Regions from separate parts of the Blautia difficilis genome, predicted to be linked through region 1. Evidence: predicted binding sites of a transcription regulator. Region 1 holds the regulator's gene; each other region holds the start of a gene.
What was found. The regulator Rex, encoded in region 1, represses fermentation and respiration genes when NADH is low (regulators of the CRP and FNR family bind a similar motif). The targets are predictions, from matches to a motif close to ATTGTTAANTANTTAACAAT.
Positions count from the first base shown of each region.

Region 2: H8Z82_RS08100 (acyl-CoA carboxylase subunit beta) is a predicted target of Rex. The motif match lies at 2,695-2,714, and genes of this name have one in related genera.
Region 3: gap (type I glyceraldehyde-3-phosphate dehydrogenase) is a predicted target of Rex. The motif match lies at 4,260-4,279, and genes of this name have one in related genera.
Region 4: pckA (phosphoenolpyruvate carboxykinase (ATP)) is a predicted target of Rex. The motif match lies at 3,605-3,624, and genes of this name have one in related genera.

Region 1 covers NZ_JACOQG010000022.1:17,180-25,031, reverse strand. Annotated here, with positions in the region: gene alr (alanine racemase) at 1-377, opposite strand, end outside; gene H8Z82_RS12465 (NAD(P)H-hydrate dehydratase) at 454-1,953, opposite strand; gene H8Z82_RS12460 (redox-sensing transcriptional repressor Rex) at 2,083-2,730, opposite strand; gene abc-f (ribosomal protection-like ABC-F family protein) at 3,002-4,912, shown strand; gene H8Z82_RS12450 (NADP-dependent isocitrate dehydrogenase) at 4,959-6,167, opposite strand; gene H8Z82_RS12445 (S8 family peptidase) at 6,243-7,136, opposite strand; gene H8Z82_RS12440 (hypothetical protein) at 7,342-7,497, shown strand; gene H8Z82_RS12435 (LCP family protein) at 7,503-7,852, opposite strand, start outside.
Region 2 covers NZ_JACOQG010000010.1:47,876-55,727, forward strand. Annotated here, with positions in the region: gene H8Z82_RS08090 (biotin/lipoyl-binding carrier protein) at 1-364, opposite strand, end outside; gene H8Z82_RS08095 (OadG family transporter subunit) at 392-1,135, opposite strand; gene H8Z82_RS08100 (acyl-CoA carboxylase subunit beta) at 1,150-2,586, opposite strand; gene aroD (type I 3-dehydroquinate dehydratase) at 2,885-3,646, shown strand; gene H8Z82_RS08110 (shikimate kinase) at 3,766-4,548, opposite strand; gene H8Z82_RS08115 (D-alanyl-D-alanine carboxypeptidase family protein) at 4,648-5,880, opposite strand; gene H8Z82_RS08120 (zinc dependent phospholipase C family protein) at 5,995-6,789, opposite strand; gene scpB (SMC-Scp complex subunit ScpB) at 6,813-7,382, opposite strand; gene H8Z82_RS08130 (segregation and condensation protein A) at 7,393-7,852, opposite strand, start outside.
Region 3 covers NZ_JACOQG010000006.1:90,365-98,216, reverse strand. Annotated here, with positions in the region: gene nifS (cysteine desulfurase NifS) at 1-217, shown strand, start outside; gene nifU (Fe-S cluster assembly scaffold protein NifU) at 248-697, shown strand; gene H8Z82_RS05760 (cation-translocating P-type ATPase) at 833-3,286, shown strand; gene H8Z82_RS05755 (histidinol-phosphatase HisJ family protein) at 3,288-4,106, opposite strand; gene gap (type I glyceraldehyde-3-phosphate dehydrogenase) at 4,329-5,348, shown strand; gene H8Z82_RS05745 (phosphoglycerate kinase) at 5,458-6,651, shown strand; gene tpiA (triose-phosphate isomerase) at 6,685-7,434, shown strand.
Region 4 covers NZ_JACOQG010000006.1:52,631-60,482, forward strand. Annotated here, with positions in the region: gene H8Z82_RS05565 (class I SAM-dependent methyltransferase) at 1-441, opposite strand, end outside; partial or broken gene H8Z82_RS05570 (hydrolase) at 795-1,052, opposite strand; gene H8Z82_RS05575 (cysteine hydrolase family protein) at 1,116-1,637, opposite strand; gene H8Z82_RS05580 (DUF1653 domain-containing protein) at 1,800-2,276, opposite strand; gene H8Z82_RS05585 (PIN domain-containing protein) at 2,586-3,389, opposite strand; gene pckA (phosphoenolpyruvate carboxykinase (ATP)) at 3,776-5,380, shown strand; gene H8Z82_RS05595 (diguanylate cyclase) at 5,439-7,769, opposite strand.

The sequences.
Region 1 (7,852 bases):
TGTATGGTCTTTCCCTGAGACACAGCCTCTGCGGAAAGCTTTGCAGCCTCCTGGTATTCACACACAGCAGGGCGCAGATCATAGGAAACCAGCTCAGGGTAAAATTCCTCAAATACAATTCCCAGGATCAGGACAGGCTTGGTGATCCCTGCCTTTCTCAGAGCAATGGCCTCCTCTGCTGTAGCTGCAGCAAACCCCCAGATATAATCATAACCCTCTACCATATGGGCAATCTGCACAGCGCCATGACCATAAGCATTTGCCTTGATCACAGCGATCATTTTTGTGTCACTGGCAATATTTTTTCTCATCTGTCGGAAATTTTCCTCCACCGCATCCAGAGAAACCACTGCTTTTACTCGGTTACATTTTTCCATAATAATCTCTTCCTCTTTTTTGTATTCTTTATCTGTCCCACATTCCACCAAAGGAATTCCGGACACTCAAGATCTCTTACTGCATCTTCAGCACTTCAGGCAGAAACCGGATGATATCTCTGGCAGTCATGCCTCTTTCTCCCACATTCTCAGCTGCCATATCTCCTGCCAGTCCATGGATCAGTACTCCCAGAGCTGCCATCTGACCATAAGCAGGCTTTTTTTCTGCTGCCAGAAACATACATAAAACTCCTGCCAGTACACCGCTTAATACATCTCCGCTGCCTGCAGTAGCCATGCCAGCATTACCACTCATGTTCAGATATTTTTTTCCTTTCTCAGAAGCCACTACTGTACAGGCATCCTTCAGGACACATACGGTATGAGTTTCTTCTGCATACAGAGAAGCAGTCTCTGCTAGGTTCTCCCTGATCTCGCCAATGCTTTTCCCGGTCAGACGGCTCATCTCTCCCAGATGGGGAGTGAGGATCACCTGTCCGCCCAGATATTTCTTCCATTCTTCATGCATTGCCAGCAGATTCAGTCCATCTGCATCCAGGATCACAGGCTTGCCACACCAGGCAGCATGAGACAGGAACCACTGCACCCTCTCTCTGCTTTCTCCTGACATTCCCAGCCCCGGGCCGATCACAAGCACATCACACCAGTCCAGCATTTCCTGATTGCTTTTCTCATTAAACTCGCAGGTAACCATAACCTCCGGAAGCTGTGTCTGAAGAGGAATCCTGTTCTCCTCTACAGTCTGAACCTTCACCATACCTGCCGAAGCTCTGAGCGCCGCAGCGCTGCTCAGGCAGGAAGCCCCGCACATTCCACGGGAACCGGCTACCAGAAGCACTTTTCCGAAAGTCCCTTTGTTTCCCCAGGGAATTCTGGAGGGCAGCATTGACAGATCCCCTTTCTCCAGATATGCCATAGAAGGCTCTCTGTCCTGATCCGCATAAATGCCTATATCTGCAACGATCAGCTCTCCTGCATACATTCTTCCCGGATAAAAGCACAACCCTCTTTTGCAAAAAGCAAAGGTCACTGTAAGATCTGCCTGAAATCCAATCCCCATCTCCTGGCCTGTATCTCCGTTGATGCCGGAAGGAATATCAACAGCCACCCGGAAAGCCCCGGACTGGTTCAGCATGTGGATGATTTCTGCATATCTGCCCTCTACAGGTCTGGACAGACCAACCCCAAAAAGGGCATCTACTATAATAGTATATTCATCCGGCTGCAGGTTATGCTCCAAAGGTACCTGATAATATTTGGCAATCTGTAGCTGCTGTCTGGCCTGATCTGTCAGCTTCTCTTCCTGGCCGGCCAGATAAATCCCGACTTTGATCCCCTTCAGATGGAGAAGTCTGGCAATGGCCATCCCGTCACCGCCATTATTGCCATTTCCGCACACCACCAGTACACGATCCTTGTTACACAGATATTTTTCCATAGCCTCCACTGTTTTCAGTGCAGCTCTTTCCATAAGTACCATACCCGGAACCACGGCAGATTCTATTGTGTTCCGGTCCAGCTCTTTCATTTCACCGGCTGTTACCACAGGTTTCATTCAGCCACCTCCTGTCATTGGAAACAGTATACACCTATTTTTTCAAAAAGAAAAGCTATGATCTAACGACCACAGCCATTCAAATCGTCACCGTCCGCTCTGTTGCCGGCAACTACATACGTACTATTATTACTGGTTCTCATGTTCCTTACGATATTCACTCAGATTATAGGAAAGGGTCATCAGACTCTCTGACAGATGTACATTTTCCACCATAACATCCTCCGGTGCATCCAGATCAATATGTGCAAAGTTCCAGATTGCCTTGATCCCGTTTTCTATGAGAATCTTCGCCATTTCCTTGGCCTTTGCCTTAGGTAAGGTCAGAATCGCGATCTCCACATTATTCTCTTTGAGAAAAAGTGGAAGGTCACTAAGCATCTGTATCTCAATTCCTCTCACTGCAATCCCCTCCAGCACAGGGTTTACATCAAAAATACCAACCAGCCGAAAACCGCGCTTCTCAAAATCTACATAATTGGCCAAAGCCTGTCCCAGATTACCGGCACCCAGAATAATCATCGGGTGTACTGTGTCAAGTCCCAGAATCTTACCGATTTCAGTATATAAATAACGTACATTATATCCATACCCCTGCTGTCCGAATCCACCGAAATTATTCAGGTCCTGACGGATCTGTGAAGCAGTCACGTGCATTTTCTTGCTGAGATCGTTGGACGAGATCCGTTCTACATTCTCCTCCATCAATTCTCCCAGATAACGGTAATATCGAGGCAAACGTTTGATCACCGCTTTTGAAATTTCCTTAGGTTCCACAAATATTCCCTCCTTATACATCCTAGGTCAATTATAACCAGATGTTATTTTATTGTCAAATTAAATTTGTACTTTATTTACAAATTTTTTTCATTAAATTTAGACTATCTGATAGAATGTGCAAAATTTCATCCAAATCATAAATAAAAACACTTTTTTTCTTTCAAAAACAGTCCGGTTCAGTTATAATAAATTCTGTATGTGTACATTTCAGCAGTGAAAGCGGATATTCGCAGGCTGCTGCAATAATATAAATTTCGGAGGAATTTGTATGATCCTATCATGTCAGAATATCTGCAAATCCTTTGGCGAGAAGGTAATCCTTCAGGATGCCAGCTTCCATATAGAGGACAGGGAAAAGGCAGCCCTGATCGGCAACAACGGTGCAGGCAAAACCACCCTGCTGCGTATTATCATCCACGAACTGTCCCCGGATTCCGGAAATGTTATTCTTGCCAAAGATAAAAGTATCGGTTACCTGGCCCAGTACCAGGATATCCATGGGCACCACACCATCTATGAGGAGCTGATTTCTACTAAGCAGCACATCATTGATATGGAAAACCGTCTCCGCTCCATGGAGCATGAAATGAAAACTGCTGCAGGGGAAGCCCTGGACAGCCTGATGAACACCTATACCAGACTGAGCCATCAGTTTGAGCTTGAAAATGGTTATGCATATAAAAGTGAGATCATGGGTGTATTAAAGGGACTTGGCTTTACAGAGGAGGACTTCGAAAAACAGATTGAAACTCTTTCCGGCGGTCAGAAAACCCGGGTTGCCCTAGGCAAGCTTCTGCTCTCCAATCCTGACATTCTCCTGCTGGATGAGCCCACCAACCACCTGGATATGGAAAGCATTTCCTGGCTGGAAACCTATCTGCTGAATTATCCGGGAGCTGTTTTCATTGTATCCCACGACCGTTATTTCCTGGATAAGGTTGTCACTAAGGTAGTAGAAATTGAAGCCGGCAATATGCGGATGTACAGCGGCAATTACTCTGCCTACGCTCTGAAAAAAGCCCAGCTCAGGGATGCCCAGTATAAAGCTTACTTAAATCAACAGCGGGATATTAAGCATCAGGAGGCGGTCATTGCCAAGCTGAAATCTTTTAACCGCGAGAAATCTATCAAACGTGCCGAAAGCCGCGAAAAAATGCTGGATAAGGTGCAGCGGATTGAAAAGCCGCTGGAGATCCAAAATCAGATGCGGATTTCCCTGGAGCCCAGATACATCAGTGGAAATGATGTACTCACTGTGGAGGATTTATCCAAAGCTTTTCCCGGACAGACTTTGTTTTCCAATATTTCTTTTGACATTAAGCGCGGGGAACGGGTAGCTCTCATCGGCAATAACGGTACCGGCAAAACTACCATGCTGAAAATCCTTAACGGTCTGGTAGATGCTGACAGCGGACGCTTTGCTCTCGGCTCCAAGGTACAGATCGGATATTATGATCAGGAGCACCATGTACTCCACATGGAAAAAACTATTTTCCAGGAAATTTCAGACACTTATCCAACGCTTACAGAGACAGAGATCCGAAATATGCTGGCAGCCTTTCTCTTCACAGGGGATGACGTATTCAAGCTGATCTCCACCCTTTCCGGTGGTGAGAGAGGCCGTGTCTCCCTGGCAAAGCTTATGCTGTCAGAGGCCAACTTCCTGATCCTGGATGAGCCTACCAACCATCTGGACATTGCCTCCAAGGAAATCCTGGAGGAAGCTTTAAACAGCTATACCGGTACTGTACTCTATGTCTCCCATGACCGATATTTTATTAACCAGACAGCTACCAGGATCCTGGATCTGACCAACCAGGCCATTGTAAACTACATTGGTGATTATGATTATTATCTGGAAAAGCGGGAAGAACTTACAGAAAAATATGCTCCGGCCGCAGCCCAGGCTGAAGCAGAGGTCAAACAAGCCTCAGACAACAAGCTTTCCTGGCAGCAGCAGAAGGAAGAGCAGGCGCGGCAGAGAAAACGCGAAAACGAATTAAAGAAGGTGGAAGCCCGGATCGAAGAACTGGAAACCAGAGATAAGGAAATCGATGAAACCATGGTTCTCCCGGAGATATGCACCAATGTGGCAGAATGTGCCAGATTAAGCAAAGAAAAGACAGCCATCACAGAAGAACTGGAGGGCTTATATGAAAAATGGGAAGAGCTTGCATAATGCAGGCCCTTCCCTTTTTATTTTGTATCTTATATCAGATTACCTCTTACATCAGGGATGTAAGCTTTTCACGGATTGCTTTAATAAACTGCTCACTGTTTAATACTTCTACATCCTTTAAGGTTGTGATCAGAGCCAGATCCTTGGTCATTCTGCCATCCTCGATGGTTCCCAGAGTGGCTTTTTCCAACTTATCTGCAAATTCCATCAGTTCTTGATTGCCGTCCAGCTCTCCCCTCTTTCTGAGAGCACCTGTCCATGCAAAAATAGTAGCAACGGAATTGGTGGAAGTCTCTTCCCCTTTCAGGTGACGATAATAATGTCTCTGCACAGTACCGTGTGCAGCCTCATATTCATAATATCCGTCCGGAGATACCAACACAGAAGTCATCATTGCCAGAGAACCAAAAGCAGAGGAAACCATATCACTCATAACATCTCCGTCATAGTTCTTGCAGGCCCAGATAAATCCCCCTTCTGCCTTCATAACACGGGCAACGATATCATCGATCAGGCTGTAGAAATATTCAATTCCGGCAGCCTCAAATTTCTCTTTGAATTCCTGCTCATAAACTTCTGCAAAAATCTCCTTAAAGCGTCCGTCATAAATCTTGGAGATTGTATCCTTGCCTCCAAACCACAGACTCTGCTTTGTATCCAGTGCATAATTAAAGCAACACTTTGCAAAACTTGTGATGGACGCATCCAGGTTATGCATTCCCTGAAGAACACCTGCACCCTCATAATGATGGATCAGTTCCTTTTTCTCCTCACCGTTCTCACCCTTAAACAGCAGATAGGCATCTCCCGGTCCGTCAATATACATTTCTGTATTCTTATATACATCTCCATAAGCATGACGGGCAATGGTAATGGGTTTCTTCCAGTTCTTTACGCATGGCTCGATCCCTTTCACTACAATAGGGGCACGGAACACGGTTCCGTCCAGAATGGCACGGATGGTACCGTTAGGACTTTTATACATTTTTTTCAGTGTGTATTCTTCCATTCTGGCTTTATTGGGAGTGATAGTTGCACATTTTACAGCAACGCCATATTTCTTTGTAGCTTCTGCTGCATCTACAGTTACCTGATCATCTGTTTCATTTCTGTATTCCAGGCCAAGATCGTAGTACTCTGTGTTCAGATCAATAAAAGGAAGAAGAAGCTCATCCTTGATCATCTTCCAGAGGATTCGGGTCATCTCATCTCCGTCCATCTCTACAAGCGGTGTCTGCATCTGAATTTTTTTCATAAAGATCCTCCTCTTTGTATGGGTTTCATCCCTTTAGCATTTGCTGTAACTGTTCAGCGTCACTACACTGAAGCATTACAATTTACGTATCATTTTAGCGGAAATAGATTCGTTCGTCAATGCCTGTTTCATATTCAGTTCTCCTGAACCCTGCAGATTCCTGGGCAGCCCCAGGTCTCTGGCCGATTCCTTCAGGCATCTTTTAATTTCCACATTGGTAAGGGTAGGATATTTTTGCAGAAGAAGGGCTACCGCGCCACTGACTAACGGTGTGGACATAGAGGTTCCGCTTTTTACCCCATAGGCAAAATCTGTTCCCGGAGCACAGGACAGAATGCGATTGCCCGGAGCTACCAGATCCGGCTTGCAGATGCACTCCGAAGTCGGTCCCCGCCCGGAAATAGCCGTTCTGCCTGTCAGCAGGTCGCTTGACCCCACAGTAATGATCTTACGGCTGCTGCCCGGAGCCGTAACGCTTCCTGACCGGGGACCCTGATTTCCTGCAGCAGCCACTACTACCAGCCCTGCATCCCACAGTCTTTCCACCCCTTCGATCAGCTGTCTGTGATCCTGTTTTCCCCTGCAGGTTGTCCCTATGGAAATATTTACTACCTGAATCCGGTAAACATCTTTATTTTTCAGAACCCAGTCAAAAGCCTGCAGTACATCCCTCTTTTTTCCATTTCCATATCTGTCAAGTATCTTCAGGGCAACCAGATTGCACTCCGGGGCGATTCCCCTGATCCTTCCTCCTGAAGCGCTTCCGTCTCCGCCGATAATGCCGCTTACATGGGTTCCATGGGAATTGTCATCATAAGGTAACATATGCTTTCCCACAAAGTCCTGAAACCCGATAATCCGGTCTCTGAAATCTATATGAGGATAAATGCCGGTATCCAGCACACACACGCAGACATTTTTTCCGGTATAGCCTGTATCACCTAACTGATCTATGTCAAAATTTTCCATATAAAAATCCTCCGAAAAAGCAGAAGATATTGCTTACTCTACTTTATTCGGAGGATTTTTAAATGCAACTTCATATATGCTTTGAACACATATTTCTGCCGATTTTTCATAAAATGTATAAATCCCGGATGATAGACCAATACTTAAAAAGTGATATATCTCACAGCAATCCGTCAAATATGTCATCCAAGGGGAGGAATATTCTATGATCTTACTGTTGATACTTATCTTTCTGTTGTTTCAGCTCTTTATCCTGCTCTGCTGTGTAGCAGCCGGAAACGACGCTGCTTCCCAGGAAATCTCCGACCAGGAACAGCTGGAATTCATCCGTGAATGGAAGAAAAAGCACCCGCTGCGGTAGTCATCCTATCTGGCCACATCTGCCTCAGATAACCGGAAGCCTTCCCGCACCTTCTTCATCAGCACCTTAGCCTTATCCACTGTGTTCTGATCCGGAATCATAACATATGCCTTAGAGCTCATGGAATAAGGCTTCTGGGTATCCCCTGTACCATCTACGCTATAAGACAATACCTGCCAACTTCCGCCCTCGTCCAGCTGTTTGCGCACCAGAGAGGCCATCACATCATAGGGAACATTGGTTTCAAAAGCACCATCCAGGCTGTCCAGAACAGAAAGGTAATTCTTCAGGAACGCAGGCTGGGTTGCCTTATCGACTACACCCTGGATCACAGCCATCTGATTGCGTCCTCGCT
Region 2 (7,852 bases), on a different contig from region 1:
TCATTGTTGCTAAAGTATCTCCGTTTTCTACAGAGGCACCTTCTGCAACATCAATGCTTGCAATGGTACCGTCCTGAGGAGCTACTACAGGGATTTCCATTTTCATGGATTCAAGAATAACTACGCTGTCTCCGGCTTTTACTGCCTGTCCAACACTTGCTGCTACTTTGACAACCTTACCAGGTACGGAAGCAGTTACTTTTACTGCGCCGGCGCCTGCTGCAGGTGCTGCTGCTTTCGGAGCTGCTGCAGGTGCAGCCTTAGGTGCTGCTTTTGGAGCTGCTGCAGGAGCAGATACACTTCCTGTTTCTTCAACAGTTACTTCATATGCTGTACCATTTACTGTAATTGTATAGCTTTTCATTTTAAAATCCTCCTAAATAAATGACAATTATCTTCTATTTCTTTTTACTTTACGGATGGAACGAACTACGAAGCCGTCTGTTGTAGTTCCTTCTGCTGCTGCGATAGCTGCTGCAATTACAGCTACCAGCTCTCCGTCATCTGCAAGATTCTCTTCTGCCTGTACAGGAGCTGCTGCAATTACTGCTGCCTGTGCTTCTTTCGCTGCTTTTGCTTCTGCTGCTTTCTTAGCTTCCGGGTTCGGAATGAAGCGGAAGAGAGAGATCAGAAGGCTTAACAGGATCAGCATTACGAATACAGTTCCAACACCCATCAGAGTGTTAAGTCCGGCTCTCTGGAGAGTTTTGCCCAGACCATACTGTACATCTACAGACATGGAAACCGGTGTTCCTGTTGACTCAAAAACATATACAAAGTTTGCATTTGCTTTCTCAAATTTTACAGGGACAGTTACTATATACTGATCATCTTTTAAAGTTACAGTTGTCTCGCCGTTGCTTTCCTTCTTCGCACCAAGTTCATCCTTGGAGGTCTGCCAGGACTGCATTGCGCTTGTAGTAAAGTCATCCCCTGTGTTCATGTAATTCTCGATGTCTGCATCCTTCAGTGCGACAATGGCATCTGTCAGACCCTCTGCAGTTGTTACCAGTGAGGTTTTTACAGATTCATCGATCTTATCAGCTGCAAATACCATGGAAGTACTTCCGATCACCAGTGCAGCCATTACAAGAAATGTCATGAATACAGAAGTTATTTTTTTGATCATTTTCATATGCGTCACCCCGCTTAAATCGTTCCGTGTTTCTTAGACGGACGATCTTCCCTTTTTGTGAACAGCATCTCAAATGCACCGATTACATATTTTCTTGTGTCAGCCGGGCTGATCACAGTGTCAACATAGCCTCTTGCTGCTGCAGAAGCAACGCCATTCTGAAGCTCTCTGTACTGAGCAGCTTTCTCATTTAATTCAGCAGCATCTGCATCTGCATACATGATCTTGGCTGCCAGGGAAGCATCCATCATACCGATCTCTGCGTTATCCCATGCATATACAAGGTCTGCACCGATAGATTTGCTGTTCATTGCCACATAAGCGGTACCATAAGCTTTGCCGATGATCACATTTACCTTGGGAACAGTTGCATCTGCAAATGCAGCAACCAGTTCACCTACGGATTTTGCCATCATTTTCTCGCTGCATAAGGTTGCCATGAAGCCTGTAGCATTGGTAAGTGTAAGTACCGGGATATCAAAAGCATCACAGAATTTCACGAAATCTGCTGCTTTTCTTGCGCCTCTTGCAGAGATGCTTCCATCAAAGGTTTCTACTTTCTTACCTTCTGCATCATATACTTCGCTTCTGTTTGCAACAGCACCTACTGTAGCACCGTTTAAACGGATGAAGCCTGTAACCATGTCTTTTGCATAGTCTGCTTTTGTCTCAAAGAATTCACCGTTATCAGAAATCTGAGAAAGTGCGATTGCAGTGTCTCCTGCACAGTTTGCAAGGTCTGCGCATACACGGTTCAGATCATCTGTACACTCTGCATAGTTATCTGTATCTTCATTATTGGATGGGAGAAGTGATACTAAAGAACGGATCTGGCCAAGAACCTCTTCTTCTGTACCAATGCCATCGATCACACCTGTCTCTTTGCTCTGGAAATCAGCTGCTGCTGTATCACATTTGTCTGTGTTATTTCCTTCCAGCGCGTTTGGTGTGTTAACGAACATTTTTCCTTTTTTGGATTCCATAAATGTGAAATCTGTCAGAGACGGGATAACTGCCATACCACCGCCACATGTTCCGAAGATTGCTGTGATCTGCGGAATCACGCCGGAGGCCATTGTCTGTTTCAGATAGATTTCTCCGAAAGCTTCCAGTGCATCTGTTGCTTCCTGCAGACGGATACCTGCACAGTCAACCAGACCGATAACAGGAGCACCTGTTTTCATGGCAAGATCATAAAGTCTTGTGATCTTCTTGGCATGCATTTCGCCAACAGTACCGTTTAATACGGATGCGTCCTGGCTGTATACATAAACCAATTTGTCATCAATGACACCATATCCGGTGATTACACCGTCAGATGGTGCTTTGTTTGCAGTCATGTTGAAATCTGTAGATCTGGCTGTTACGCTCTGACCGATTTCGACAAAACTGTTTGCGTCAAGCAAAGAAGTAATTCTTGTGCCTGCTAAGCTTTGTGTTGCATTACTCATTCTTGTTTGCCCTCCATCTTTATGAGAATATTTTAAAGTTAACCCAAAAATTTAGCCAATTTTAATTCTACCTTTTTTAACACAATATTTCAATATTTTTTTATCATTTTTGTTAAAAAAATGGCAGAAATTGTGTTTCTTCCTATTAAAATGGCAATACAAATTAATATGACAATACAAAAAGGTGTTGACGGTTACTTTTCACACTTCAAATAAAAACTTTACAACAAAACATGAAAAGGAGTATTATAAATGCTGAAAGAATCTTAAAAAGCAATAAAAATATGAGGATAAAAAGATGAACACAGTTCAGGTAAAAAACATTGTGATCGGCGAGGGCAGACCTAAGATCTGCGTTCCCATCGTAGGAAAAACAAAAACAGACATTCTCGAAGAAGCAAAAAAGATCACCACTCTTCCTGTTGATGTAGTTGAGTGGCGTGTAGACTGGTTTGATGATGTCTTTGCTACTGAGAAAGTATTAGAAACCGCTAAAGAACTTCAGGAAGTTTTAAAAGACGTTCCTATTCTCCTTACATTCCGTACTTCCAAAGAAGGCGGTGAGAAGGAAATTTCTGTAAGTGATTATGCTGCTTTAAATATTGCAGCTGCACAGAGCGGTTATGTAGATTTAATTGATGTAGAAGCATTTACAGGTGATGAAGTTGTCAAGACAATCATCAATGCTGCTCATGAGGCAGGTGTAAAGGTAATTGCTTCCAACCATGATTTCTTTAAGACTCCGGAGAAGGAGGAGATCATCCGCCGCCTCTGCATGATGCAGGAGCTGGGTGCTGATATTCCTAAGATTGCAGTAATGCCTACCTGTAAGCAGGATGTTATCACACTGCTGTCTGCTACTCTGGAAATGTCTGAGAAATATGCAGACCGTCCGATTATCACCATGTCCATGGCAGGAACAGGCGTTGTCAGCCGCCTTACAGGTGAGACATTTAGCTCCGCTCTCACCTTCGGTGCTGCTTCCAAAGCTTCCGCACCGGGACAGATCGGTGTGAATGAATTAAAGCAGGTGCTGGATATTATTCACAGCAGTCTGTAATCTGTTGACGAATGATGTGATAGCACTCCTTAAGATACTGCCTCTTGTCTCCCCTAACTGACACAAAAAAGCATCCGCTTAGAATTATAAAATTCCCGGCGGATGTCTTTTATTGTAATTTATTCATCCATAGAGCGGAGTCTATGTACCAGTTCTTCGCAGATTTCCAGCTCGTTCTTGCCATCTGTTTCGATGATGATGTCAGCTGCCGCCTCGTATTTGGCACGGCGTTTCTCCATCAGGTCTGCGATAAATGGAACTGTCTTGTTGTTCTCGATCAGCGGACGGTCGTGGTTGTCTTTGACACGGTCCAGGATTGTCTCCGGTTTTGCAGTGAGGAGCACAACCCGTCCGTTCTTCTTCATCTCCACTACATTGCACTCTCGCATTGGAGTACCGCCGCCACAGGAGATCACCACATTGCTGCGTGACTGCATTTCAATAAGCAGATTTGTCTCAAGGTCACGGAAATACTGCTCCCCGTATGTTTCGAAGATATCGGAAATACTCATTCCCTGTCTCTGGGCAATAATCTGATCCATCTCTACCACATCCATTGCAAATACATTCTTAAGGAAATCAGAAATTGTGGATTTTCCCGCACCCATGAAGCCGATCAGCACGATGTTGTAGCTGAAGAGTTTTCTTGCCTGGATCCGTTTACTGTTAGTGCGGATGCAGTCAAATACATCAGCTACCTCGTCTTTATGTCGTCTGCCTTCCATTCTGTTCTCAAGCCATTCTTTCTGTTTTGCTTCCTGCTCCGGCTGCAGGATCTGAAGCCCGTTGGCTTCCTTATATGCCATGATGTCCTCTGCGATTCTGTTTCTCATAATCAGGGCATCCAGGATGATCTCATCACACTGTCCAAGACTCTCTCTGAGTATTTCTAACTGATCCATATCTGTTTCCTCTGTCTTTCCTGTAATTTTTGCTGTTGGGATTTATTATATCAATATCGCCTCAACATTTCAACCCTTTAAACCATTAAATTGTTTCTGTTAATGGAAAAAGTCATGAAATACCTTTTCCGCATACCATTTAAAGCTGATCTTCTCCACGGATTTCTCTGCATAAACCGGATAATCGTCTATTAGTTTTCCATCCAGATAATAAGCAATACGTCCCAGTTTTTCTCCCTTAACAACAGGTGCAGTGACTTTGGAGGGAATTTCCGTCCTGCAGGTTACGGTCTCTCCTTTTCTCAGCAGAATTTCTTTTTTCCTGTCCTCTGCCGTCACACTGCACTTTCCTCTCAGATAAACTTCCGCTCCTATCTCCCGGTTATCTGCAGCCCCATCTGTCACCAGGACTCTTTTTGTCTGCGGCTCCTGCCAGTAAGTTTTATAATCAAAATTATAATCTCCAAAGCTCAGCAGTTTTTCTGTATCACTCCATTTATAGTTTTTATGGTTAGGCCATCCGCACCCCAGAAGACTGACGATAAATGTCCTGCCTTCCTTTTCCCAGGCGCACACGTAGCAATAGCCTGCCTGAGAAGTATAACCTGTTTTTCCGGCAAGAACGCCCTTCATCCTGTCCAGAAGTGCATTCGTATTATGTACAGAAAAAGTTCTCTTTCCGGTAATTTCCGAAAATGTATAGTCTCTGGTCTGTGCAATGTGGAGAAATGTCCGGTTTCTGATGGCATATCTCATGATCAAAGCCAGATCTTTTGCAGTTGTATGGTGCTTTCCATTTTCATCCTCTGCATCCAGCCCGTTGGGTGTAATAAAATAAGTATCCTCACATCCTATCTGCTTTGCTTTTCGGTTCAGCATTCTGGCAAAGCCTTCCACTGTACCGCCGCAGTGCTCTGCAATTGCAACTGCAGTATCATTATGACTCTTAAGCATCAGGGAATACAACAGATCCTCCAGATAATACTGTTCCCCTTTCTGAAGTCCAAGCTTCACCTCTGACTGGGAGACTGCATTTTGAGAAACCTGAACATAATCATCTCCCGGCGCACTTTCCAGTGCCACAATACAGGTAAGTACTTTCGTGGTGCTGGCATTTGCCAAAGGTGTTTCCCCATTCTTTTCATACAGTACTCTACCAGAATCCCCATCCATAAGAACAGCAGATAAAGCATACAGTTGCTTCGGCTCCTCTGCAACCGGCTTCATATCTACCAGCTGAGGTATTTCCTTCTCCTCTCCCCACACAGAAGCATAAGTCTGTGTAAACAACAATACCGCCGTCACAATAATGACAGCGGCAATATGCTTCATTCTCATATTCCACCTCACATGCTCAGAAATCTTATCTATAAGATAATTTATGCCTGCATGTCCGGAATATGACTATATCCGTTCAGAAAAAAATATGTTCAGGGTACTGTCAAATCATCCATTATAAGTCCGGTTCCATCTGGCACTCAGATGATAAGCCCCTTCCCTTAAGGTATAAAGCTCCTTCAGATATTCCACCGTCTCAGGAATGGCCTCTCTGTAAAGCCTCTCCAGCTCAGGCATAGGAGCCTTTGCCTGAGCCACTGCTTCTGCAGTCATAAAGTGCTCAATGACCGAGCCTGCAGATTTTCCGCCAAGGCTCAGAAGCTTTCCTATGATCCGGCGCTTTCTGCCATGATCATCGCATACCATAAAATTGGTCAGAAGCTTCATCATTTTGACAGAAATATAAATATTTACTGTTTTCACCAGAGGTATCGCCCTGTGGATCACTCTGGCATATTCTATCCTTGGCACAATACCACAGGCCGGATAATAATGATCCGGATTCCTGCCGGTTTCCTCCATAAGCACACGGTCAAATTCTTTTTCTAAAACAATGTGGGGAATCACTCCCTCTTCTGCCATCCGGTTCACATAAGGATGACATGCAGAGTCAAGCATATAATGGCATCCAAACCCCAGAAGATATGCCAGAAGTGCTTCGTCCTTATTTCGGCGTACCTGGCCCATTCCCTCTTCAAAAAAAGCCTTTGCCTTCTCTCTGTGCATGTCAATTCCAAACTGAGTGACCGGATTTTTGGAAACCATATAATAAAACAGAATATCCGGTCCATGAAGTCCGATCCTGTACAGATCTCCATGTCTGCGGATCAGTCCCTTCATATCCGACGGCAATCTCCTATATACTTCTCTTCCAAACAAATCATGTGCATATGTGGTTGGCATAACTGTTCCCTCCTGATCTCTGATCATAGATCCAGTTTCAGCTGGACCTCTTCTTCTGCCTCTGCCTTAAAATCCTCTACCTTGACCGGATCCGGCATAGGCAGTTCATCCAGATCCTGTACCCCAAAGCTTCGCAGAAACTCCTCTGTGGTTCCAAAGAGAATCGGCTTTCCCGGTGCATCCAGTCTTCCCAGTTCCCTTACCAGATTATATTCTACCAGCTTATTTACTGCATGATCACATTTTACACCTCGGATTTTCTCTAGTTCTGCCTTTGTAACAGGCTGTTTATATGCAATAATAGAAAGGGTCTCAAGCATTACCTCTGTAAGTACCGGCTTCTGGGGATGGAGGGCAATATTGATCAGATATTCATAATATTTCTTTCTGGTACACATCTGATAGGAATCCCCCAGTTCTATGATCTGGATTCCTCTTTCCTCCTGCTCATACCGGTCCATCATATTGTGAATGAGCTTCTCCGTTGTTTTGGTGTCCATATTAATTGCTTTGGCTATACGGGACAGCTCCACCGATTCTCCCATTGCAAAAAGGATTGCCTCGATGGCTCCCTCTAGTTCTTTTATTTTCACTGAATACTCCTTATCCTTCTTCTGCTTCTTCTGCAAATTCTGTCAGATTTTTCCAGGTATCCGGGTCTGTCTTTACTTCAATGGAAATATCATCAAAAAGTTCCTTCTGCTCCACCTGGATGTGTCCCATTTTCATCAGCTCCAGCACAGAGAGAAAGGTTACGATCACCTGAACTCTGGAACACTGGCTCTCCAGAAGGTTCCGGAAACTGAACTTCTTATGGGTTCTGGCAAATTCTTTCATCTCCAGCATTTTCTCCGAAAGACTAACCTCCTCTTTCTCAATGGTTCCGAACTTACTGCGGATAGGATCCAATTTATTCTCCTGACGGCGGATAATGGATTTATATATGGCATTTAATTTCTCCAGAGTCAGTCCTGCCAGAAGCTGGGAAGTGTCTACCGGTTCCCTGTATACAGCAACCTCCTTTGGTATGGTAGGCCCCTTAAAAAAAGAATTAGCTGCTTCA
Region 3 (7,852 bases), on a different contig from region 1:
CGGCTCTGCATGTACATCAGGATCTCTGGATCCATCCCATGTACTGCTGGCAATTGGCCTGCCTCATGAGATCGCACATGGTTCTCTGCGTATGACACTCAGCGAAGAGACAACCATGGAAGACGTGGATTTTGTTATTGACAGACTGAAAGAAATCGTAGAGCATCTGAGAAATATGTCTCCATTATATGAAGATTTTGTAAAAAAACATAAATAATTATAAAAGTACTTGTCAGGAGGAAGAACAATGGCTTATAGTGAGAAAGTAATGGATCATTTCCAGCATCCCCGTAATGTTGGAGAAATAGAAGACGCAAGTGGTGTAGGTACAGTAGGTAATGCAAAATGTGGAGATATCATGAGAATTTTTCTTGATATTGATGATGAAACACATATTATCAAAGACTGTAAATTCAAAACCTTTGGATGCGGTGCAGCGGTTGCAACCAGCAGTATGGCTACAGAGATGGTAAAGGGTAAGACAATCGAAGAAGCTATGCAGGTTACAAACAAAGCAGTTATGGAAGCTCTGGATGGACTTCCACCTGTAAAAGTTCATTGCTCCTTGCTTGCGGAGGAAGCAATTCATGCTGCGCTGTGGGACTATGCACAGAAGCATCATATTGAGATTGAGGGCCTGAAAAAACCGAAATCTGATATTCATGAAGGCGAAGAAGCTGAAGAGGAAGAATATTGATCAGATAAACTTCCGGCAGCCTGAATCCATAAAAGGAGTTTGTTCGTTATATAGAGTGAAAAAAGTGGGGCGGGTGATTATTATCATCTGCCCTGTGTTATTATAAAAGATATAAGAATAAGGCTGGAGGTAAAAATGACAGGACTTACAAGTGAACAAGTACAGGAGAGAATTGAACAGGGGCTGGTTAATGCCAATGAAAATCCTAATACCAGAACATATAAACAGATCATAAGGGAAAACACCTTAACTTTTTTTAACTTTTTGAACCTTGTGCTTCTGGTGCTGGTATTGTGTGTAAGGTCGTATAAGAATTCCATGTTTGTGGGAATTATTCTGATCAATACTGTGATCGGTATTATTCAGGAGGTACGTGCAAAGAAAACCATTGACAAGCTGGCAATTCTCACTGAGAGCAAAACGGTAGTGCTGCGTGATGGCAAAAAGTGGAGTATTTCTACAGAGAAGCTGGTGCAGGATGATCTGATATTTTTAAAAACAGGAGATCAGATTCCGGCAGATGCAAAAATGCTGGAGGGAACTCTGGAGGTAAATGAGTCACTTCTTACCGGAGAGTCAGATAACCTGGTGAAAAATACAGGAGATGAGCTGTATTCAGGCAGCTTTGTGACATCAGGAGAGGCCTGCTGCCAGGTGATTCATGTGGGCAAGGACAACTATGCATCGAAAATCACCAGTGAAGCCAAGGAGTTTAAACGCCATAATTCAGAACTTCGTAATTCACTGAATGCAATTTTGAAGGTGATCAGTATTATTATTGTTCCCCTGGGTGCATTACTGTTTTATAAGCAATATTATATTGTTGGGGACAGCCTGAAGGATTCCGTGGTCAATATGGTAGCAGCAGTTTTGGGTATGATACCGGAAGGACTGGTGCTTCTTACCAGTGTGGCTCTGACTTTGGGCTCTCTGGTGCTGGCAACAAAAAAAACACTGGTTCAGGAGCTTTATTGTATTGAGACTCTGGCTAGGGTAGACACTTTGTGTCTGGACAAAACAGGAACCATCACAGAAGGTACCATGTGTGTGGACAGTGTGAAATTATATAAAACAGAAGAGGTTTCTGAGAGGATTGCAGAAGAGGCGGAAGCTGCAGAAAATATAGAAAGTACAGAACAGATTTCCGAAGAAGATCAGGCAGCATTGAAAAATGTGGATTATGTTATGGGAAATCTGATGAATGTATTAACAGACCAGAATGCTACAGCAGATGCTCTGCGCCAGCGCTTTTCTGTCAGAAAGGATATGAAGCCGGTACATGCTATTCCGTTTTCATCGGACAGGAAATACAGTGGTGCTGTTTTTGAAGGACAGGGAACTTATCTGATGGGTGCTGCCCAGTTTCTGTTTCCGGAGGGAAATGAACAGCTTACAGCAGCCTGTGCCGGTTATGCCCAGTCTGGAATGCGTGTACTTGTGCTGGCTCACAGCGAACAACAGGCACAGGAAATGAAGCTTCCGGAGGGGCTGCAGCCCATAGCTTTCATTCTTATTACAGATGTGATCAGGCAGGAAGCACCGGATACCCTTGCCTTTTTTGACAGCCAGGGTGTGGATCTGAAAGTGATCTCCGGTGATGATCCGGTTACAGTAGCTGCAATTGCAAAGAGAGCAGGACTTAAGAATGGGGATCGTTATATTGATGCAACAACGATCACTACTCCGGAGGAAATGCAGAAGGCTGTGGCTGAGTACAGTGTCTTTGGACGTGTTACTCCTCAGCAGAAAAAGCAGATGGTACAGGCACTGCAATCCCAGAAGCATACAGTTGCCATGACTGGTGATGGTGTAAATGATGTTCTGGCATTGAAGGAAGCAGACTGCAGTATTGCCATGGCAGCAGGAAGTGATGCAGCCAAGAATATTGCCAATGTGGTGCTGTTGGATTCCAATTTTGCGGCCATGCCTCATATTGTGAATCAGGGACGCAGGGTAGTAAATAATATCCGAAGTGCAGCGTCCATGTTTCTGATCAAGACAATGTTCTCTGTAATGCTTGCACTGATCACTATCTTTTTTGGAAGTGCATATCCATTTGAACCCATACAGATGTCGCTGATCAGTGCCTGTGCAGTGGGAATTCCTACCTTTTTGCTGACACAGGAGAATAATTACAATAAGATTGACCATACTTTCCTGAGACATGTATTTATGAATGCATTTCCTGCTGCAGTTACGATTACAGGATGTGTATTTACCATTATGCTGGTTTGTCAGAATGTTTATCATTCAACTATAATGCTTAATACAGCATGTGTGCTGGTAACCGGATGGAATTATATGTCTGCCCTGCGTACGGTATATTCTCCGCTGAATACCTACAGAAAGACGATTATATATGGAATGCAGTTTATATTTTTCGGAAGTGCAGTCATCCTGCAGAATCTTCTGACCCTTGGATCCCTGGAATTTGGAATGATTATTCTTGTATTTCTGCTGATGACATTTTCTCCTATCGTCATTGATGCGCTCACTGAATGGATCAGAAAAATATATGCGAAGTCTCTGGATAAGGAAGATGCAGAAAAAGGCTTTTTTGCCAGATTTCTTGACAGAGTACAAAAATAAATTACAGAGGAAGAAATTCAGGACTACGGTTTTTGAAAACTGTATAATAACGGAATCCGCAGTCGCTTAATACGTTTGCGGCTTTGGCAAATTCCCAGGCGATTTTATCCGGGGTGTGGGCATCGGCACCTACAGTGATGATTTCACCGCCCAGCTCTCTGTATCGGCGAATGACGTCGATGCAGGGATTTGGCTCTCCCAGACCATAATGGTATCCGCCGGCATTCAATTCAATTCCTTTATTCATGGAAATCAGTTTCTTCAGAATTTCGTCCAGGATATCTTTGTACCGTCCGTATGAATATTCGCGGTTTTTGTTAGGACCGTATCTGACAACATAGTCAAGATGTCCATAAACATCAAAACCATGGTAAACAGACAGATTCTCCAGGATGGATTCAAAATATTCCATATAACATCGGAATTCTTTGCGTCCTTCAAAAAAATCAGGATAATAAGGGTCATACCCATGGACTACATGGGAGGATCCGATTACAAAGTCAAAGGGAGTATTCTCTGTCAGATTGTGGAAATATTTTTCAAGCTGGGGCTGGAGCCCAAGCTCAATGCCGAAACGAAGCTGTATTTTATCCTTATAGATTTCCTGCAGCCGGAACAGCTCTTTCCTGTAGGAAAATAGATCCAGAGAAAAATCAAGAGATTCCGGAGTGGAAGGATAATCGGGATCCAGATGTTCGGTAAAAGTGACACCTTTCAGTCCAAGAGAGAGGGCTTTCAGAACCATGTTTTCCATTGGAGTGTCAGAATCAGCAGAAAAAGAAGAATGCATATGACAGTCCCATAATATACCTTTTTTCATGCTATACCTCCTGTTAAACAGTAGAGAAAATCTACTATAGTATATTAATATTGTTCAGTATAACATAGGTCCTGGGAATTTTTACTTATTTTTAATTGTTTTTTATAAAATCCCCTTGAATTTTTGTTTGGAATTATGTACAATACAATACAGGTTGATGATTCTTTAACAAACAAAAGAATTATTATGATTAACCACTTAATTCATAGGAGGAATTTTATCATGGCAGTAAAAGTTGCAATCAATGGTTTTGGACGTATCGGACGTCTTGCATTCCGTCAGATGTTTGGAGCAGAAGGATTTGAAATCGTAGCAATCAACGACTTAACATCTCCTAAAATGCTTGCTCACTTATTAAAATATGACTCAACACAGGGAAGATATGCTCTTGCAGACACAGTTCAGGCTGGAGAAGATTCCATCACAGTTGACGGAAAAGAAATCAAAATTTATGCAAAGGCTAACGCTGCTGAACTTCCATGGGGAGAAATCGGCGTAGACGTAGTTCTTGAGTGTACTGGATTCTATACATCCAAAGACAAAGCTCAGGCTCATATCGATGCTGGCGCTAAACATGTTATCATTTCCGCTCCTGCAGGAAACGATCTTAAGACAATCGTTTACAATGTAAACCATGATACTCTTACAAAAGAAGATCATATCATTTCCGCAGCTTCCTGTACAACAAACTGCTTAGCTCCAATGGCTAAAGCACTTAACGATCTTGCTGCAATCAAATCCGGTATCATGTGCACAATCCACGCTTACACAGGCGATCAGATGACACTTGACGGACCGCAGAGAAAAGGCGATCTGAGAAGATCACGTGCAGCTGCAGTTAATATCGTTCCGAACAGCACAGGTGCTGCTAAAGCAATCGGTCTTGTTATCCCAGAACTGAACGGAAAACTTATCGGTTCTGCACAGCGTGTTCCAACCCCAACAGGTTCTACTACAATCCTTACAGCTGTTGTTGAAGGAAATGTAACTAAAGAGCAGATCAACGCAGCTATGAAAGCAGCTTCTAACGAATCTTTCGGATACAACGAAGATGAAATCGTTTCCAGCGATATCGTTGGTATGAGATTTGGTTCTCTGTTCGATGCTACTCAGACAATGGTTCTTCCACTTGAGAATGGCACAACAGAAGTACAGGTAGTTTCCTGGTATGACAACGAGAACTCCTACACAAGCCAGATGGTTCGTACAATCAAACACTTTGGTAAATTACTGAACGCTTAATTTTCAGTAAGTGTAAAGGAATAGACTCCAACGAAGGGTCCGGTCTGATTTGGACCGGACCTTTTTCGCGTTGTAACAGTTAAAGAATATTATTAAGGAGGCACCACAAATGCTGAATAAAAAATCTGTTGATGATATCAATGTAAAAGGCAAAAAAGTTCTTGTAAGATGTGACTTCAATGTTCCGCTTCAGGATGGAAAGATTACAGATGAGAACCGTCTGGTTGCAGCTCTTCCTACAATCAAAAAACTGATCGCTGATGGCGGAAAGGTTATTCTCTGCTCTCACCTTGGAAAACCGAAGGGAGAACCGAAACCTGAATTATCTCTTGCACCGGTTGCAGTACGTCTTTCTGAATTGTTAGGACAGGAAGTTAAATTTGCAGCAGATCCTGAAGTAGTAGGACCAAACGCAAAAGCAGCAGTAGCTGAGATGAAAGACGGAGACGTTATCTTACTTGAGAATACACGTTACCGTGCAGAAGAAACAAAGAACGGAGACGAATTCAGCAAAGAACTCGCTTCTCTTTGTGATGTATTTGTTAATGATGCATTTGGTACAGCCCACAGAGCACACTGCTCTAATGTTGGTGTTACCAAATATGTTGATACAGCAGTTGTTGGTTACTTAATGCAGAAGGAAATCGATTTCCTTGGAAATGCAGTAAACAATCCTGAGAGACCATTCGTTGCTATCCTTGGCGGAGCTAAGGTTTCCAGTAAGATTTCTGTAATCAATAACCTTCTTGATAAAGTAGATACACTTATTATTGGTGGTGGTATGTCTTATACATTCTCCAAAGCTATGGGCGGACATATCGGTGTGTCTCTCTGTGAGGATGACTATCTTCAGTATGCATTAGACATGATGAAAAAAGCAGAAGAAAAAGGTGTAAAACTTCTTCTTCCTGTAGATAACAGAATCGGTGACAGCTTCTCCAATGACTGCAATATTCAGGTTGTAAAACGTGGCGAGATCCCGGACGGATGGGAAGGAATGGATATCGGACCGGAAACAGAGAAGCTTTTTGCTGAGGCTGTAAAAGATGCTAAGACAGTTGTATGGAATGGACCGATGGGCTGCTTCGAAATGCCGAACTTCGCTCATGGTACAGAAGCTGTTGCCAAAGCACTTGCTGATACAGATGCTACAACTATCATCGGTGGTGGTGATTCTGCAGCAGCCGTTAATATCCTTGGCTATGGCGATAAGATGACACACATCTCTACAGGTGGCGGTGCATCTCTTGAATTCCTGGAAGGAAAAGAACTTCCTGGTGTTGCAGCAGCAAATGATAAATAAACATTGAACGTTTAATTAAGGAGATAAATTATCATGGCAAGAAAGAAAATTATCGCTGGTAACTGGAAAATGAACATGACACCAAGCGAGGCAGTCAAATTAGTAGAAACATTAAAACCATTAGTAGCTAACGAAGAAGTTGATGTAGTATTCTGTGTACCTGCAATCGATATTATCCCGGTTGTAGAAGCTGCTAAAGGAACAAACATCCAGGTTGGTGCTGAGAATATGTACTTTGAAGAGAAAGGTGCATATACAGGAGAAATCTCTCCGAACATGCTGGTAGATGCTGGCGTTAAATATGTTGTTCTCGGACATTCCGAAAGAAGAGAATACTTCGGAGAAACAAACGAAGATGTTAACAAGAAAGTTCTCAAAGCTTTCGAACATGGAATCACACCTATCATGTGCTGTGGCGAAACTCTTACTCAGAGAGAGCAGGGCGTGACAATGGACTTCATCCGTCAGCAGGTTAAAGTTGGATTCCAGGGTGTTACAGCAGATCAGGCTAAGACAGCAGTTATCGCTTATGAGCCAATCTGGGCAATCGGAACAGGCAAAACAGCTACAACTGAGCAGGCTCAGGAAGTTTGCGGTGAAATCCGTAAATGTATCGCTGAGATCTATGATGATGCTACAGCAGCAGCTATCCGTATCCAGTACGGCGGTTCTGTAAACTCCAAGACAGCAGCAGATCTGTTTGCTCAGGCAGACATTGATGGCGGTCTTGTTGGCGGTGCTTCCCTGAAAGAAGAATTCGGTCAGATCGTAAATTATAAATAAATAGCTAGATTTAGCTAATGTGTCCAAACGAGAAATAATATACTGATACATTTTTGAGATAAAAAATGACAGAAAAAGGCTTCCGGTTATTATGCCGGAAGCCTTAAGTTTTATCATTAGTATTTTAAAAGGTGTATCTGCAGTTCTGTAATATTCAGATTCCTGAAAATTTATCCTTTGTACTGGTGAGTTGCTGTCATTTGTAATTTGAACTGTTTATCCTTTGCATTGTTGATATTTATATTTCTCTTTGGTATGTACAAAGTATAACATATTTTTCTACATTGGTCTACGGATTACAACATAATTCTTCCAAAAACATTTCGACAAAAATATACAATATTCGACTCTGATGCTTGGAAAACATCTGGAAAATAGAGAGAATGTGGATTGCGAATATTTGAAGGACTTGCTATAA
Region 4 (7,852 bases), on a different contig from region 1:
TCGTTCACCTTCAAATTCTCCGTATTTGAAAGAGGTATAAATCCATCCTTCCAATTTCAATGCTGCATACATATTTTTCAAAACTTCACGCAGTTGTTTTTTGGGCAAATGGAGAATAGATGCACAAGCCCATATGCCATCATATTTTTCTTTTTCATCCAATTCTTGAAACAGTATCTGCCTAACTTTGATTCCTGTATATTCACTTGCAATCCGGCATAATTGTTCTGAACCGTCAATTGCATCTATTTGATATCCACGACTCAGAAAATACTTTGTATCTCTACCTGCACCGCAGCCAAAGTCGAGAATATACGCATCTGGGTTAAGTTTCTCCAGAAATTTATCTTGCACTTCTGTAAACTTTACCGAAACAGTCCCAGAGGCAAAAGACTGCGCATTTTCGTTGTAATATTTTAATGTTTTATCTATATCTGCCATATATTCACTCACCAAATGCCATCCGGCACTGATTTCACTCCTGTTTTATCTGCAAAATACCTGTTTTGTTTCTTATGCCTTAATTTTTCTGATAAATCTAACTTCTTTGTGACATATTATACAATTTTTCGACATAAACAGCAACAATTTTCGTCAGACATTTTTTGTTATATTCACTTATCTATAATGCGCAAAAACTGTTGCATATTTCTTTTTTGACATCTTTTCTCTTTCAACAACTTCCATATAAAAAAGAAAGCCAGACTGCACATAGGTTTCTTCCCCTACATACAGTCTGGTTCTCTGATTCCATCATTCATTTCTGGTAATAAGTCAATAAAGCAGACATTCAATTACTCTTCCGCATCCATCTCCGCCTTAATCTCATCCTCGCAGTCTGCCATTGCCTGTAATGTCATAGTCAGCAGCTTCTGTAATTCCCAGCCGAGCTGGTCAGCGCCGCGTTCAATAACTTCTCTGGAGCATCCTGCTGCGAAGCCTTTGCTCTTATATTTCTTCTTGAGGGATTTGAGTTCCATGTCTTTTGTGCTTTTGGATGGTCTCATAAGTGCTGCTGCCCAGATAAGTCCTGTAAGTTCGTCATATCTGAATTGTCAGGCGGATAAAATCATCTGCTTTACTGCTTGTTTATAACTGAATAACTGCTCTGCAGTTTATCTGTCAATCTGAATCTGGCATACTTCCATTGCTTTCAATGCATTCTCATGACTTTCCGGTGTTACGCCTGCGCAGCATTTAGCGTCTACAATAATCGGAACTTCCGGGAGTGATGCTTTAACCAGAAGTGCATTGGAAATAACACAGATGTCTGTGCATAAACCTACGAATGTGATACTTTCGATTTCATTATCCTCATTCATTGCCACCAGTTCTCCTGCAAGATCTGTGGAACCAAAGGTTTCTTTGTCAATGGGTTCTGTTTTTCTGAGTGCATCTAATTCGCTTCTGATCTGCCATCCTTCGGTGTCACGGATACAGTGCGGTACAGGAAGCTTCTTTCCTTCCTGGGTGTCGAGATAGTAAGTTTCATGAGTGTCTCTGGTAAAAAGAACAACTCCATCAAAGTTTTCGATTTTCTCTTTTACACCAGGTACAATGGCAACTGCCTCTTTTGTTCCAAGAGCTCCGTCGATGAAATCATTCTGCATGTCTACGACTACTAATACTTTCTGCATATTTCCTTCCCTTTCGTTCTTTCTGCACATTTTTTCAGATAATCCCATAAAATCTCTGGAAACGTGTGCTGTTATTATTTGTTATTACTATACAACGACAAAGTGTTTTTGTACAGGCAAAAGTGCCCTTTTACTATAGCAATTCCATAAAATATCAATCCTCTATTTTTCAGTATATTTTTCAAATCTGTACTTCTGTTTAATGTCCGGATATTTGTCTCTGTCTACTTCACTCATGAACATATCATAGGGTCTGGCGCAGATTTTGAAAGGTGCGTAGAGCGCCTGGTAAATCATCAGTTTTTCACCATTTTCTGTGTGATGGGCTACTGCCAGGACTTTATAGAGATATTCGGAAGTATCCGGAGATACCCATTCTCTTTTGAAATGCTGCACAATGTCGCCTGCATGGATATCGTGTTCCGGTGGTTCCGATGTGTTTTCATTTTCTGCGCTGTCAGGTTCTTCTGGTTCTGTGTTGAGTTCCATATATTCTTCTTTATCAAGGGAAACCGGGATTCCGGAGCGACCATTGATGTGGACGCCGCCATACCAGGTGCCTGTGACCTCGCAAATATCACCTACTTCGTATTCCATGCTACAGTCATTATTTTTCTTTATGATTCTGATCTTTACCATTTTTTATTTTTCCTTTTATCTCTTATAATAAATACATTCACATTTTTTATTTCCAGTTCTTCCATATCTCCGGCTGATATCCCACTGTCGCCTGCTTTCCAGAGAATTGTTGTTCCTGTTCATTTTAAATTTCCATCTATTTCACAGTTTTTTCAAATTCTCACCACATATTTCTCACATTTCCTGGTTATATTATTACTTGTACAGAGCAAAGAGTAATTGCAAATAAAACTTTTTCTTTTTCATACTTTTGCCGGGAATCCATAAGATTCCCGGCCTCCTTCTTTTATTCCGCTATTTTTTATCCCATTAAATTTTCTTTTTGATATGGTTATAGATATTCAGTCCTTTTGTCTGTCCGTATTTGGAAATGATAGATCTGTAAATCTGCTGTTTTCTGTTTTTGTCTTCTGCGTTTTTTTCCACAGTTGTTGAAACATAATTTACCACTTCCTTTGGCATGCCTGCCTTGTCGAGAACCAATACCAGTTCCTGCTGTAATTTCTTTGTTCCGGCATTCATGTCAATTATCTTTTGTTTTGGCTTTTTTGTATTCTGATTCTCTGATTGTTTGGCAGACTGCTTTTCAGGTTGTTCATTCAACTGTTTTTCTGTTTTTTGACCGGATTGTTCGATCATCTGTCCGTCTTTTTCTTTGACGGTCTGTTTTTTTACCTGTTTCCTTGTATGCACCTGTTTTCCGGAAATCTTCTCGTTTCTGGAGACTTTCACATCTTTTTCTGTTTTCCAGAACTCTATAATATGGTCAAAGCCTGTATCTTTGCTGATTACAACAATTTTGCATTCTTCATCCTGACCTGTGCATTCTTTTCCTATCAGATATCCCAGATAAGATCCCAGATGCATATCTGCTGACTGATTTCCTGTCGGTACTTTATGTGTGACCAGCTTTGCTTCTCCGTGATCATTGATAATATCAAGATCTATTTTTCTGCTGTTATCTGTATAAAAAAGATGGATAATATCTGTTTCCCTTAATTTACCACATCCTTTAAAGCCTTCACTTCCTACATTTTCATAATCAATTAAATAATAAGTTTTGATAATCTTCACCCTTTCCTTATTTTTCTCTGCTGCACAATGCTCTGTCATTTTTCAGACAAATAATTCTTTCTTATTTTAACATGCATCTTTTATCAGCACAACCACATAGTGGCAGCTCTCCTGATTAGTATTTCCTGGTTGTCTTTCCTGCCTGTTCCAGTCAGACAGAATATTATCATATCTACGAATAGTATTCCCATATTGCCACCATAATAAATTTACATACCTTTTGTGAAAAATGACGGTTTTTTCATCAAATTTGAGTTGATAAATCTTTAACAAATTTCAAAAAAACGCAAAAATCCTGTTGATTTTAAGCGTTAAATATGTATAATAGTAAAAGAGAAGCGATACCCATTCGCTTTTATGGTAAGGTATCTTAAGCCTGTTTAAACAGGCGCTTTCATTAACGAAGAAAAGAGGTTAAACGTAAGATGGCAAAAATCGATTTAAGCAAGTATGGTATTACCGGAACTACAGAAATTGTCTACAACCCTTCTTATGAAGTATTATTTGAAGAAGAAACCAAACCGGAACTGGAAGGCTTTGAAAAAGGTCAGGTCAGCGAACTTGGTGCAGTTAACGTTATGACAGGTATCTACACAGGACGTTCTCCTAAAGATAAATATATCGTTATGGATGAGAACTCCAAAGATACAGTATGGTGGACAACTGACGAATACAAAAACGATAACCATCCTGCAACTCAGGAAGCATGGAATGCAGTAAAAGAAATCGCTAAAAAAGAGCTCTCCAACAAGAGACTTTTCGTAGTAGATGCATTCTGCGGTGCTAACAAAGATACTCGTATGGCTATCCGTTTCATCGTTGAAGTTGCTTGGCAGGCACATTTCGTAACAAATATGTTCATCCAGCCAACAGCTGAAGAACTTGAAAACTTCGAGCCAGATTTCGTTGTATACAACGCTTCCAAAGCTAAAGTTGAAAACTATAAAGAATTAGGCCTTAACTCTGAAACAGCTGTAATGTTCAACATCACAACTAAAGAGCAGGTTATCGTAAACACATGGTACGGCGGAGAAATGAAGAAAGGTATGTTCTCTATGATGAACTACTTCCTTCCACTGAAAGGCATGGCTTCCATGCACTGCTCTGCAAACACAGATATGAATGGCGAAAACACAGCTATCTTCTTCGGTCTTTCCGGAACAGGTAAAACAACTCTTTCCACAGACCCGAAACGTCTCCTGATCGGTGATGACGAGCATGGCTGGGATGACAACGGCGTATTCAACTTCGAAGGCGGATGCTACGCTAAAGTTATCAACCTTGACAAAGAATCTGAGCCGGACATCTACAATGCAATCAAACGTAACGCTCTTCTTGAGAACGTAACACTTGATGCTGAAGGCAAGATTGATTTCGCAGATAAGAGTGTAACAGAGAATACTCGTGTATCTTATCCGATCAACCACATTAAAAACATCGTTCGCCCGATTTCTTCTGCACCGGCAGCTAAGAACGTAATCTTCCTGTCCGCAGATGCTTTCGGAGTACTTCCTCCAGTATCTATCCTGACAGAAGCTCAGACTCAGTACTATTTCCTGTCTGGATTCACAGCTAAACTTGCTGGTACAGAGCGTGGAATCACAGAGCCTACACCTACATTCTCTGCTTGCTTCGGACAGGCATTCCTTGAACTGCATCCGACAAAATACGCAGAAGAACTTGTTAAGAAAATGGAAAAGAGCGGAGCAAAAGCTTACCTGGTTAACACAGGATGGAACGGAACAGGAAAACGTATCTCCATCAAAGATACTCGTGGTATCATCGATGCAATCCTTAACGGAGATATCCTTAACGTTCCTACTAAGAAGATCCCATTCTTCGATTTCGAAGTTCCTACAGAGCTTAACGGCGTAGACACAGGTATCCTTGATCCTCGTGACACATATGCTGACGCTTCTGAATGGGAAGTAAAAGCGAAAGATCTTGCCGGAAGATTCATCAAGAACTTTGCTAAATACGAAGGAAACGCTGCTGGTAAAGCACTTGTTGCAGCTGGTCCTCAGTTATAATTTAAATTGTCCAGATGATTATGAAAGGGATGCGAATCATTCGCATCCCTTTTGTTTTTTACTTTTTCACGGATTTTCTTCTCTTCTTCTTCTCTTCATAAAGAGCCTTATCTGCATCCTTAAATGACTCGGAGATTATCAGATCGCCACCGCAACGGATCACATGATATCCTACTGACAGTTCCACATAATATGGCTTTTCTGATTTCATATTAAATGCAAGATTTTCCTCCTGGATCCGTTCTCTGAGCTTCTGCCCATCCTGCGCATTTCCAGGAAACATTGCGCAGAATTCGTCTCCACCTATTCTTCCGGTGATACTCTGTTTTCCTGCTGCTGATTTCAACACCTCCGCACATCGCCTGATGGCAAAATCCCCTTCTATATGTCCAAAGCAGTCATTAATCTCTTTCAGGTGATCCAGATCTGCAAAAAGAATTACAACCTCTTTCCCCTCGTACTCCCGGTTCATCTGTACCGCTTTTTCCATAAACCCTCTTCTGTTCAGACATCCGGTCAGGGCGTCTGATTCAGAAAGGAAATTCAAAACTTCATTCTTCTCCTCAATCTCTCTGACAAGGGTCTCCAGCTTCTGCTGCATCTTTTTCTGCTCTCTGGACATCTGATACATACGAAGCATATTTCCGATCTGTCTGCTGATCAGATAAAACAATGACAGATTTGCAGGATCAATTTCTGTCACCAGAATCCCATATTGCATTTCTCCTGAAAAAAGGCAAAGAACGGTTGCAACATAATTACTGCCATCCTTCTTGTTACATTCAATCTTTCTATCAGCGGAAACCCCACTGAAAACTTCCGGACGTTCTCCCTCTTTATAAGCTATGACCTCACCGCCAATCTGACGCGCAACCAAATACATTTTCTCCGGACATTTCCATTCCTCATTCCTATAATGGGCTACAGGTTCCTCAAAAATATAAAGATAGGAAGCCTTGGCATTTAATGCATTTAATTTTACAAGTGCCCGCCTGTACATTTCCCGCTCATCATTCATATGAGATAACATATCCTTGGAAATCAACGGTACAAACCAGCTCTCCTGCTGAAAGGTACTGAAACGTTCTTTCTCTTTTTTGATACTATATGCCATAATTTTATCATTCAGCAGTCTTTTCCGCAAAAGCAGATTCCTGATATTTTCCCTGTCTGGTTTTTCTTTGTTTAATTCTATTCGAATACATTCATCAACAAACTGATCCAGAGTTTTCATCAAAGAATGTCTGCTGATCAGATTTCCTGTTTTGCTGAGAAATAAACTTTGCAGCCCTCTCTTTAGATTGTCTTCGCTCTCTGCAATTCTGAAATCTACTTTTAAAATAGTTCTCAGACGCTTCTGCACTTCATTTTTTAATACCTGGTTTGAATTTTCTGAAAGGATCTCCTTCATTATATCATTCAGGCATCTCTCTGTAATATCTGACCATTGTATTTTTTCTTCAGAAATCAAAACTTTTTTATGAAATTTTTTTCGTGCAGAGCATCCACAGGATTCACGGATCTTCACTTCTGCCGGAATTACGATAGAGTGATTTTTTCCACCTTTACACAATTCTAAGGCACCAAGTACTGCCATATCCCCCATGTTAAACGCATTCTGTAATACAGTCGTCAGTGGAGGATTCATTGTTTTTGCAAGTTCCCAGTCATCAAAACCGGTAATGGCAATATCTTTTCCTACAACCAAGCCTCTTTTTCCACATTCCCTGTATGCAGTCTCTGCCATCACATCATTTGCACAGATCATTGCGTCCATGTCCGGATAGGCATCCAAAAGTTGATTGACCTGCCTATGTACACAGGATGAATAATCTCCATAGGCAATCCGCTCCGGTCCGAAAGGAATCCCATATTTTTTCATCACATCATAGACTGCCTGTCTGCGTTCTCTGGCATCTGTATTTCCATGGGGACCTGCAAGATAGGTGAAATTGCTAAAACCATGATCCCTGATCAGATGTTCTGCAATTGTGTACATTCCATTGTAATTATCAGCAATAATAGAAGTGGATTCTCCAGTCTGGTCTCTTTCTTCAAGAAGAACCCTTGGCTTATCTTTGTATTTTTTCAAAAATACACTGCTCTCATTTTCATCCAGAAAAATACAGAGTGATCCATAGGCAATGATCAGTGCATCTATATCTGCAAATGCCTGATAATCATATACAACATTAAACTGATAATCGAAGTCATCCTCTATATCTTCTCCAAAATAAGATTTATAATAATAACTGCTGTGAATTCCAAGAAAAAACACAATATTAACATCCATAGATTGAGCTGTATGAAAAATCCCCTGCATCAGATCCATCGTATGCGGCGAATTTGCATTTCCCACCATTACACCAATCGTATATCTTTTTTCCACAAATTGCGCTTCCTTTCCAAAAGCTTAACTTTCGTTTTATTTTACAATAATTTTATGTGTACTTCAATATATTTTGTCTATTT